DNA from 2 places in the Klebsiella sp. CSG-1 genome. Region 2 is predicted to be linked to the other one. Evidence: predicted binding sites of a transcription regulator. Region 2 holds the regulator's gene; the other holds the start of a gene.
What was found. Region 2 encodes PurR, which represses purine synthesis genes. Its sites were predicted from a motif close to CANGCAAACGTTTGCNTG; they were not measured.

Region 1: a site for PurR is predicted at 2,867-2,884, ahead of gcvT (glycine cleavage system aminomethyltransferase GcvT). Genes of this name have one in related genera too.

The regions. Positions count from the first base shown of each region.
Region 1 is NZ_JBWNLD010000002.1:342,518-348,523, forward strand. It holds gene pepP (Xaa-Pro aminopeptidase) at 1-163, shown strand, start outside; gene ubiH (2-octaprenyl-6-methoxyphenyl hydroxylase) at 160-1,338, shown strand; gene ubiI (FAD-dependent 2-octaprenylphenol hydroxylase) at 1,349-2,551, shown strand; gene gcvT (glycine cleavage system aminomethyltransferase GcvT) at 2,987-4,081, shown strand; gene gcvH (glycine cleavage system protein GcvH) at 4,106-4,495, shown strand; gene gcvP (aminomethyl-transferring glycine dehydrogenase) at 4,610-6,006, shown strand, end outside.
Region 2 is NZ_JBWNLD010000009.1:23,497-29,502, forward strand. It holds gene sodB (superoxide dismutase [Fe]) at 1-478, shown strand, start outside; gene AC007G_RS20290 (MFS transporter) at 524-1,684, opposite strand; gene cydH (cytochrome bd-I oxidase subunit CydH) at 1,848-1,937, opposite strand; gene purR (HTH-type transcriptional repressor PurR) at 2,233-3,258, shown strand; gene punR (DNA-binding transcriptional activator PunR) at 3,277-4,188, opposite strand; gene punC (purine nucleoside transporter PunC) at 4,298-5,482, shown strand; gene cfa (cyclopropane fatty acyl phospholipid synthase) at 5,778-6,006, shown strand, end outside.

The DNA of each region.
Region 1 (6,006 bases), on a different contig from region 2:
CATTGCCGTCGACGCCGATGTGCCGCCACAGTATCGCGGCATTGGCGTGCGTATTGAAGACGATATCGTCATCACCGAAGACGGCAATGAAAACCTCACCGCCGGCGTGGTGAAAAAAGCTGATGATATTGAGGCGCTGATGGCGGCGGCACGGCGGTCATGAGCATCCTGATCGTTGGCGGAGGGATGACCGGGGCAACCCTGGCGTTAGCTATCTCGCGCTTAACCCACGGCGCGCTCCCGGTGCATCTGGTCGAGGCCGCGCAGCCGGACTCGTCGCAGCATCCGGGGTTTGATGCCCGTGCGATTGCGCTGGCGGCGGGGACCTGCCAGCAGCTGGCGCGTACCGGCATCTGGCAAGGCATTGCCGATTGCGCGACGCCGATTCAGCGTGTTCACGTCAGCGATCGTGGGCATGCGGGATTCGTGACGCTCGATGCGCAGGACTACGGACTGGCGGCGCTGGGGCAGGTGGTCGAGCTGCACGATATCGGCCAGCGATTGTTTGCGCAACTGCGCGAAGCGCCGGGCATTACCTTACACTGCCCGGCGAAAGTCGAAGACGTCACCCGGTGGGAGGAGGGCGTCAGCATCACCCTGGACAGCGGCGAGACGATCGCCGGCCAACTGCTGGTTGCCGCCGATGGTTCGCGCTCCACGCTGGGCGCTCGCTGCGGCATGAGCTGGCAGCAGCAGCCTTACCAGCAGCTGGCGATTATTGCCAACGTCAGCACGGCGTTGCCCCATGAAGGGCGCGCCTTTGAACGCTTCACCGAACATGGTCCGCTGGCCATGCTGCCGATGTCACACGGACGCTGTTCGTTGGTATGGTGTCACCCGCAGTCGCGGCGCGATGAGGTTCTGGGGTGGTCCGACGCGCAATTTTGCGAGCAGCTGCAGCAGGCATTTGGCTGGCGGCTGGGGCGCATCACTCATACCGGGAAGCGCAGCGTTTATCCATTGACGTTGACTACCGCTACGCGCCCGGTTTCCCATCGCCTGGTGCTGGTCGGTAATGCGGCGCAGACGCTGCATCCCATCGCCGGGCAGGGCTTTAATCTCGGTCTGCGGGATGTGATGAGCCTGGCGGAAACGCTGGCCCAGGCCGGCGCTAACGGACAGGATCCCGGCGATTACTCACTTCTTTGTCACTATCAGGCGCGGCGAGCGGATGATAAGGCCGCGACCATCGGCGTGACCGATGGGCTGGTGCATCTGTTCGCTAATCGTTGGGCGCCGCTGGTGGCGGGGCGTAACGTGGGTCTGATGGCGATGGAATTATTTACCCCGGCGCGCGACGCGCTGGCGCAGCGTACCCTCGGTTGGGTTCCTCGTTAAGGAGTTGAACGTGCAAAGTGTTGATGTTGCCATTGTTGGCGGTGGCATGGTGGGTCTGGCGGTCGCCTGCGGTTTGCAGGGGAGCGGGCTGCGGGTTGCGGTGCTGGAACAAGCCGAGCCGCAGCCGTTAAACGCCGATGCGCCGCCGGCGCTGCGGGTATCCGCCATTAACGCCGCCAGCGAAAAACTGCTTACCCGGCTGGATGTCTGGCCGGAGATTGTCGCCCGGCGTGCCAGCTGTTATCACGGTATGGAAGTGTGGGATAAGGACAGCTTTGGCCACATCAGCTTTGATGACCAGAGTATGGGCTTCAGCCACCTTGGACATATTATTGAAAATGCGGTCGTTCATCATGCGCTGTGGCAAAAGGCGCAGCGTTGCGCCGACGTCACGCTGCTGGCCCCGGCGCAGCTGCAGCAGGTGGCGTGGGGAGAAAACGAAGCATTTCTCAGCTTGCAGGATGGCAAGATGCTGACTGCCAGGCTGGTGGTCGGCGCCGACGGTGCAAACTCCTGGTTGCGCAACAAAGCGGATATCCCGCTGACGTTCTGGGACTATCGCCATCATGCGCTGGTTGCCACCATTCGTACCGCAGAGCCGCATCAGGCGATTGCCCGTCAGGCGTTCCACGGCGACGGCATTCTGGCGTTTCTGCCGCTGAGCGATCCGCATCTGTGTTCGATCGTCTGGTCGCTGTCGCCGCAGGAAGCACAGCGGATGCAGCAGGTCGACGAAGCGGCGTTTAATCAGGCGCTGAATATTGCCTTCGATAACCGGCTTGGCCTGTGCCAGCTTGCCAGCGAGCGTCAGACTTTCCCGTTGACCGGTCGCTACGCGCGCCAGTTCGCCGCGCATCGCCTGGCGCTGGTGGGCGATGCCGCGCACACCATTCACCCGCTGGCCGGCCAGGGGGTGAATCTGGGCTTTATGGATGCAGCGGAACTGATCGATGAACTCCGTCGTCTGCATGCGCAGGGCAAAGATTTTGGTCAGTACCTGTATCTGCGTCGCTATGAACGTAGTCGCAAGCACAGCGCTGCGATGATGCTGGCGGGGATGCAGGGCTTCCGCGAAATGTTCTCTGGCAGCCACCCGGCGAAGAAACTGCTGCGCGATATTGGCCTCAAACTGGCGGATACACTACCCGGCGTCAAACCGCAGTTGATTCGCCAGGCAATGGGCTTAAACGATCTTCCTGCCTGGTTACGTTAAGCGAGTCACACTTCTCTCTCCCGGCCCCGGCGCCGGGTTTTCTCCTCTCATTTGAAATAATCTAATCTCACCCATTTTTTCGCATTAGTTTTATTAATGTCTCTCTTTTTTTGAAACAGAAAACAGGCCCTTTTTTTCGCATAAAATACCATCATGCTCGGTATTATCAGTTCATGATGTTAATTTTATGTGGCATAAATCGCTTTTTTCCAGTCAATAACTCTGTAGTCTTTTTGGCGACTTTTAGTCATAAGCTAATGTGATGTCCTGATTTAGCTTATGGTTTAGCGCCGGGTTAGGTGGTAAGTTCAGGCAAAAGAGAACGTTTGCGTCGGCGTCCGGACATGGCGCCGACGGCGGATTTCGTGGGGCGAAATCGCCCCAATGACATCGCCCAACCCAGTAGCTGGTTCCGTTTTATTCGATGAGGAAAAGATGGCTCAACAGACTCCGTTGTATGAACAACACACGCTGTGCGGCGCTCGCATGGTGGACTTCCATGGCTGGATGATGCCGCTACATTACGGTTCCCAGATTGATGAGCACCACGCGGTGCGGGGCGACGCCGGTATGTTCGATGTCTCGCACATGACCATCGTCGATTTCCACGGCAGCCGCATTCGGGAGTTCCTGCGCTATCTGCTGGCTAACGATGTCGCGAAGCTGACGGTGCCGGGCAAAGCGCTATATACCGGCATGCTTACCGCGTCCGCCGGCGTCATCGATGACCTGATTGTCTATTTCCTTACCGAAGATTATTTCCGCCTCGTTGTTAACTCCGCCACCCGTGAAAAAGACCTCGCCTGGATTACCCAGCAGGCTGAACCCTATGGTCTTGAAATGACCGTTCGTGACGATCTTTCGCTGATTGCCGTACAGGGGCCGCAGGCGAAAGCGAAAGCGGCAACCCTGTTCACCGACGCACAGCGTCAGGCCGTAGAAGGGATGAAACCGTTCTTTGGCGTGCAGGCCGGCGATCTGTTTATTGCGACCACCGGTTATACCGGTGAAGCCGGTTACGAAATCGCCATGCCGAATGAGCAGGCTGCTGATTTCTGGCGTGGCCTGCTGGACGCTGGCGTGAAGCCGTGCGGTCTGGGCGCTCGCGATACCTTGCGTCTGGAAGCGGGGATGAACCTGTATGGCCAGGAGATGGATGAAAGCATCTCTCCGCTGGCGGCGAATATGGGCTGGACCATCGCCTGGGAACCCGCAGATCGCGCATTCATCGGCCGCGAAGCGCTGGAACTGCAGCGTGAAAAAGGTACCGAGCAGCTGGTGGGGCTGGTGATGACCGAGAAAGGCGTCCTGCGCGGCGGTCTGCCGGTGCGCTTTAGCGATGCAGACGGTAATCAGCAAGAAGGTATTATCACCAGCGGCACCTTCTCCCCGACGCTGGGCTACAGTATTGCGCTGGCGCGCGTACCGGCCGGTATCGGCGAGACGGCCATTGTGCAGATTCGCAACCGCGAAATGCCGGTAAAAGTGACTAAACCTGTTTTTGTACGCAACGGCAAAGCCGTGGTGTGATTCCCCTTTTTTGGAGATTAATTGATGAGCAACGTACCAGCAGAACTGAAATACAGTAAAGAACACGAATGGCTGCGCAAAGAAGCTGACGGCACCTACACCGTCGGGATCACCGAACATGCCCAGGAACTGCTTGGCGATATGGTTTTCGTCGATCTGCCGGACGTTGGCGCAACCGTTGAAGCGGGTGACGACTGTGCGGTTGCCGAGTCGGTAAAAGCAGCTTCGGATATTTATGCCCCGATTAGCGGCGAGATTGTGGCGGTGAACGAAGAGCTCAACGACTCTCCGGAGCTGGTGAACAGCGACCCGTACGCGGACGGCTGGATCTTTAAAATTAAGGCCAGCGATGAAGCGCAGGTTGCGGCCCTGCTTGACGCGGATGCCTATGCGGCGCTGCTGGAAAACGAGTAAATATCTTGTCCCTTCACGCTGCGGGCATCTGCTGCCGGCAGCGTGAATGATTTTTGCCTGTTCAGGTAAGTAAAGACACATACGATTCACTGCACGTTTCAGGAACCATCGCTCATGACTCAGACTTTAGGTCAGCTTGAAAACCGCGGCGCCTTTATTGAACGTCACATCGGTCCGGATGCTCAGCAACAGCAGGAGATGCTGAACACCGTCGGCGCCGATTCGCTTAACGCCCTGATTGGCCAGATTGTGCCGCAGGATATTCAGCTGGCGACACCCCCTCAGGTGGGTGACGCGACTACCGAATTCGCCGCGCTGGCGGAACTGAAGGCGATCGCCGGTCGCAACAAGCGCTTCAAGTCTTACATCGGCATGGGTTATACCGCCGTGCAGCTGCCGCCGGTTATTCAGCGCAATATGCTGGAAAATCCGGGTTGGTATACCGCTTACACCCCTTACCAGCCGGAAGTTTCCCAGGGTCGCCTGGAATCACTGCTGAATTTCCAGCAGGTGACCCTCGATCTGACCGGGCTGGATATCGCCTCCGCTTCACTGCTGGATGAGGCGACCGCCGGCGCTGAAGCAATGGCGATGGCCAAACGCGTCAGCAAGCTGAAGAATGCGAACCGCTTCTTCGTTGCCGCCGATGTACATCCGCAGACCCTGGATGTGGTGCGCACCCGCGCTGCAACCTTTGGCTTTGACGTCATCGTTGATGAGGCGGAAAAAGCGCTCGACCATCAGGACGTTTTCGGCGTGCTGCTGCAGCAGGTGGGGACCACCGGCGAAATTCATGATTACAGCAAGCTGATCGCCGAGCTGAAAGCACGCAAAGTGGTGGTCAGCGTCGCTGCGGACTTCATGGCGCTGGTTCTGCTGACTGCACCGGGCAAACAGGGTGCCGATATCGTCTTCGGTTCCGCCCAGCGCTTTGGCGTGCCGATGGGCTACGGCGGCCCGCACGCGGCCTTCTTTGCCGCAAAAGATGAATTTAAACGCTCGATGCCGGGCCGTATTATCGGCGTATCAAAAGATGCCGCCGGTAACACCGCGCTGCGTATGGCGATGCAGACCCGCGAACAGCATATCCGTCGCGAGAAAGCGAACTCCAATATTTGTACTTCCCAGGTATTGCTGGCAAACATCGCCAGCCTGTACGCGGTGTTCCACGGGCCAGAGGGCCTGAAGCGCATCGCCAGCCGCATCCACCGGCTGACCGATATTCTGGCCGACGGGCTGCAGAAAAAAGGGCTCAAGCTGCGCCATGCCCACTACTTCGACACTCTGTGCGTGGAAGTGGTCGACAAAGCGGCGGTGCTGGCACGCGCCGAAGCGCTGGAAATTAACCTGCGCAGCGACATCCATAATGCCGTTGGCATCACCCTTGATGAAGCAACAACCCGCGAAGATGTGCTGAACCTGTTCCGCGCTATTATTGGCGACGACCACGGCCTGGATATCGATACCCTGGATAAAGACGTGGCGCTCGACAGCCGCTCGATCCCGGAAAG
Region 2 (6,006 bases):
TGTCACCAACCTCAACAACCTGATCAAAGGCACCGCGTTTGAAGGTCAATCTTTAGAAGCGATCGTCCGCGCTTCTGAAGGCGGCATCTTTAACAATGCGGCCCAGGTCTGGAACCATACTTTCTACTGGAACTGCCTCGCGCCGAATGCGGGCGGCGAGCCGGAAGGTGAGCTGGCAGCCGCCATCAATCAATCCTTCGGCAGCTTCGCAGAGTTCAAAGCGAAGTTTACCGACGCGGCAGCGAAGAACTTTGGCGCAGGCTGGACATGGCTGGTTAAAAATAGCGATGGCAGCCTGAGCATTGTCTCCACCAGCAACGCTGGCACGCCGCTGACCGGCGACGCCAAACCGCTGCTGACCGTGGATGTCTGGGAACATGCCTATTACATCGACTACCGCAACGCCCGTCCTGACTATCTGGCGCACTTCTGGGCGCTGGTAAACTGGAAGTTTGTGGCAGCCAATCTGGCGGCCTAAAACGCTAACGCAGAAGGGGCAACCCTTCTGCGAATATACCGACTGTCAGACCAACGCCTCTTCCGGCTGCGAACGCCCGCCGAACAGCACCAGCAGCAGCGCCACACCGGCAATGATCGCTCCCATCACCGGCACAAAGGCATAGCCCAGTCCGCCAGAAATCACCGCGCCACCGGCTGCCGCACCCAGCGCATTGCCGAGGTTAAACGCTCCGATATTGACCGACGAAGAGAGACCCGGTGCTTCATGAGCCACTCGCATCACCCGCATTTGCAGCGGTGGAACCACGGCGAAGGTCGCCGCCCCCCAGACCACCATACTGATTGCGGCTCCCAGCTGCGTCTGCGCCAGCAGCGGAATCGCCAGCATGATAACCATCAGCAGCAGCAGAAAACCCTTCAGCGTCCCGGAGACGGAACGGTCGGCGAATTTACCGCCGAGGTAGTTACCCAGTGAAAAGCCGACGCCAATCAACACCAGCATGGCGGTGACGAACAGCGGTGAGGCGTGCGTAATGGTGTGCAGCACCGGTGAAATATAGGTATAGAGGGTAAACATCGCGCCGGCCCCCAGCACGGTGGTCAGCAATGCGGAGAGCACCTGCGGACGAACCAGCACCGAGAGCTCCTGTTTTACGTTCGGACGCTCGCCAGCGCTGCCTTTGGGCAACGAAAACCACAGGCTGACCATCGCCACCAGCCCCAGACCTGCCGTCGCGAGGAACGACATCCGCCAGCCGATGGTCTCGCCAAGCCATGTCGCCGCCGGAACGCCGCCAATATTAGCGATAGTCAAGCCCATGAACATGGTCGCCACCGCGCTGGCCTGTTTGTGTTTCGGCACCACGCTCGCCGCCACCACCGACCCGAGGCCAAAGAAAGCGCCGTGGTTAAGACTGGTGATAATGCGCGAAATCAGCAGCGTGGTGTAATCCGGCGCCATTGAGGAGAGAATGTTCCCCAGCGTAAAGATAGCCATCAGAAAAATCAGCGCATTTCTGCGCGCGCGATGAGAGAGCAGCAAAGTCATCAGCGGCGCACCGACCATCACGCCGATCGCATACGCGCTGATCAGCATTCCCGCCGCCGGAATTGACACGTCGACACCTTTGGCAATCACCGGCAGCAGCCCCATCGGGGAAAACTCCGTGGTGCCAATACCAAACGCGCCTATCGCCAGCGCTAACAAGGGAAAGTTGATTTTCATTCAATGACTCCAGCAGACCGTCATCGGCGACGGTATCTCATCAGAAGTCAAAAGCATGACATCAATCACAAAAAAACAAAAGTAAACGAAATGGCAAAAGATTTTTGCGAAATTGATAATAATGGCGGGACATCGGGGGAAAGAGCCCTCTCCCCCGGATAAATCAGTGCAGCACCGCGGTCAGGCCGGCGGCCACGATCAGACCCAGGACAATAATCGTTGTCGTCAGCGAAAACTTTAAATCTGTATCCATCAATTTTTCCCCCAGTTATCCCCACATGAAAAGTGAGCTTGCTCATTTTTGCACAATATAGCGCAAAAATCTTCCATGTTTTAGGGTGATGCACATTTTTGCTCTTCCCCTTTGCCGCAAGATCGGACAAAATCCCACGCTAATTTGAAAGCGTATCGGCCATTGACCCCTTCCTGTCGTTCTGTGTCGTTTTCCCGACGTGATGCAATGTTGAAAATTGTATTCAGGGTGTGTATAGGCAAACGTTTACGTATCGATAATCAGACGATCAGGTCAAGGTCTGGAGTGAGAAGTAATGGCAACAATTAAAGATGTAGCGAAGCGCGCAAACGTTTCCACTACAACAGTGTCACATGTAATTAACAAAACCCGTTTCGTGGCGGAAGAAACCCGCAACGCCGTGTGGGCGGCGATCAAAGAGCTGCACTATTCCCCCAGTGCCGTTGCTCGCAGCCTGAAGGTTAATCACACCAAATCGATTGGCCTGCTGGCCACCAGCAGCGAAGCGGCCTATTTCGCTGAGATTATTGAAGCCGTAGAAAAGAGCTGTTTCCAGAAAGGCTATACCCTGATTCTGGGCAATGCGTGGAACGATCTCGAAAAGCAGCAGGCCTATCTGTCGATGATGGCGCAAAAGCGCGTCGACGGCCTGCTGGTTATGTGTTCTGAATATCCGGAATCGGTGCTCAGCATGCTGGAAGAGTACCGCCATATTCCGATGGTGGTAATGGACTGGGGTGAATCCAAAGCCGACTTTACCGATTCGGTCATCGATAACGCCTTTGAGGGCGGTTATATGGCCGGTCGCTATCTGGTGGAACGCGGCCATCGTGAAATCGGCGTGATCCCGGGTCCGCTGGAGCGTAACACCGGCGCCGGGCGCCTGGCGGGCTTTATGAAAGCCATGGAAGAAGCGCAGATCGCCGTTCCGGAAAGCTGGATTGTGCAGGGAGACTTCGAGCCTGAATCCGGCTACCGCGCAATGCAGCAGATCCTCAGCCAGCAGCATCGCCCGACGGCGGTCTTCTGCGGCGGCGACATCATGGCGATGGGCGCAATCTGCGCTGCGGATGAGATGGGGCTACGCGTGCCGCAGGACATTTCGCTGATCGGGTATGATAACGTGCGTAACGCCCGCTATTTCAGCCCGGCGCTGACCACCATCCACCAGCCGAAAGATTCGCTGGGGGAAGCGGCCTTCAATATGCTGATGGATCGTATCGTCAACAAGCGCGAAGAGTCACAGTCGATCGAGGTTCACCCGCGGCTGGTAGAGCGCCGCTCCGTCGTAGACGGCCCGTTCGTCGACTACCGTCGCTAATCGCCCGTGCGGCGCCGGTTACTCCGGCGCCCGCAGCCACTCCCGGTTTAACGTTTCACTGTCCCCCAGATAATCCAGTAGCCACGACAGCGCCGGTGACGTGTCGCTCTGCTGCCAGGTCAGGCAGCACGCGGCGTCCGGGAACGGGTTTTCCAGCGCCAGCGCGGTCCATTCACCGCGGTCAATCCACGGGCGAGCAAAATGGCTCGGCACCATCCCTACGCACAATCCCGCCGAGAGGCAGGTGGCCGAGGATTCCCAGTCCGGCACCACCACCCTTTTCTGATTGTCCAGTAGCCAGGTCGTGCGTTTTGGTAGCGAGCGGGAGGTGTCCTCCCTGACCAGCGACGGCCAGTTGCGCAACACATCATCGCTGAGCGGCCCGCTCATCTGCGCCAGAGGATGATGGCTCGCCACCACGCAATGCCAGCTCAACATCCCCATATCGCGAAAGGCGTAGCGTCCCCCCACCGGAATCGAACGGGTTGCCCCGATAGCCAGTTCCACGCGTCCGTCGGCCAGCGCGTCCCAGACACCGTTGAAAACCTCCTGAAAAACAATCAGCTCGACATCGGGAAAGTGACGATAAAAATCAACAATCATCTGGCGCATACGGGCCGGTTTAACAATGTCATCCACGGCTATCGACAGCTGACCACGCCAGCCGTTGGCTATCTGCTGACACTGCTGGCGGGTGATCTGCATTTTTTTGATAACAGATCGTCCTTCCTGTAAAAACCAGAGCCCGGCGGTGGTCAATTCGACATCGCGATGGCGGCGTTCAAAAAGCGGTACCGCCAGCCACTCCTCCAGCTGACGTACGGTATAACTGACCGCCGAAGGTACGCGGTGCAGCTCCTGCGCCGCGGCGCTAAAGCTGCCGTTGCGGGCGACAGCATCAACAACTTCGAGTGAGTATTCGGACCACATATTCTGCCTGCAAAAATTTTGAACGCATGTAGCAAATATTAGCGTTTCACAAGCCAGAATGCACTCCCTACACTCTGCGGCATCATACCTGCATCTATAAGAGAATGTTATGCAACAACCCGGGAAAGGATTTTTAGTGTGGCTGGCGGGACTCAGCGTGCTGGGTTTCCTCGCTACCGACATGTATCTGCCGGCCTTTTCGGCCATCCAGCAAGATCTCAATACTTCTGCAGCGTCGGTCAGCGCCAGTCTGAGCCTGTTCCTCGCCGGCTTCGCCATCGGGCAGCTGTTCTGGGGCCCGCTCTCGGACCGCTACGGACGTAAACCGATTCTGCTAACCGGGCTGGCGATCTTCGCTATCAGCTGTCTGGGAATGCTGTGGGTGCGTGACGCCACTCTGATGCTGGTGCTGCGCTTTATCCAGGCGATCGGCGTCTGCGCGGCGGCGGTGACCTGGCAGGCGATGGTCACCGATTATTATCCAGCTCAGCGCACTAACCGTATTTTCGCCACCATTATGCCGCTGGTGGGTTTATCGCCGGCTCTGGCGCCGTTGCTCGGCAGCTGGCTGCTTGCCCATCTGGAATGGCAGGCCATTTTTGCCACCCTTTTTGCCATCGCCCTGCTGCTGATGGTGCCCGCCCTGCGCCTGAAGCCGGTCGTCAGGCCGCAGGGTGACGTCCGCGAGAAGCTGACCTTTCTGACGCTGCTGCGCTCGCGCGAATACAGCGGCAACGTGCTGATTTACGCCGCCTGCTCCGCCAGCTTTTTTGCCTGGTTAACCGGGTCGCCGTTTATTCTCCATGAGATGGGCTACAGCCCGACCGCTATCGGTCTTAGCTATGTTCCGCAGACAATCGCCTTTTTAATCGGTGGCTATGGATGCCGCGCGGCGCTGCAGAAATGGCAAGGCCAACAGCTGCTGCCCTGGCTGCTGGTGATTTTCGCCGTCAGCGTGGCTGCCACCTGGATGGTTGGTCTGGTTGAAGATGTCTCAATTATTGCGGTGATGATTCCCTTCTGCGTGATGGCCATTGTCAATGGCGGGATCTACCCGATTGTTGTCGCCCAGGCGCTGAAGCCGTTCCCGCAGGCGACCGGTCGTGCCGCCGCGCTGCAGAACACGCTGCAGCTTGGTCTGTGCTTCCTGACCAGTCTGCTGGTTTCCGCGCTGATTGCCACGCCGCTGCTCACTACCACCAGCGTGATGCTGGTCTCTATCGTGCTGGCCGGGCTGGGTTATTTTATGCAGCGTCACAGCGTTTGCCTGACTACCGAATCGTCTCATGCATAAACGCGTTTCAGTGATGTTAAGGCTCAGTAATTAGCCTGCTAATATATTTTTATTGAAAGCCTGATTTCAGCGGCCTATACTGAACCGGCTTCACATAAATAAAATATTTTTTAAGATTAACGGGAGCAGGATGCATCCCGTTTCACCATGGAAGGCCTTTCGGCAAGGGTTATCGCCCTTCCTCTGTTCTACGTCGGATAGCAGCTTCACGGATATTCCGTGAGATTTCTCACAAAGCCAAAAAAGCGTCTACGCTGTTTTAAGGTTCTGATCACTTGGGCGTGATGGAGAAGCTATGAGTTCATCGTGTATAGAAGAAGTAAGCGTACCAAACGACGACTGGTACCGAATTGCAACCGAATTGCTCGGTCGCGCGGGCATTGAGGTTAATGGCACCGCACCCTCCGATCTGCGGATTAACAATCCGCTCTTCTTTAAACGTGTTTTACAGGAAGGGTCGCTGGGGTTAGGTGAGAGTTATATGGACGGCTGGTGGGATTGCGAACGGCTGGATATATTCTTCC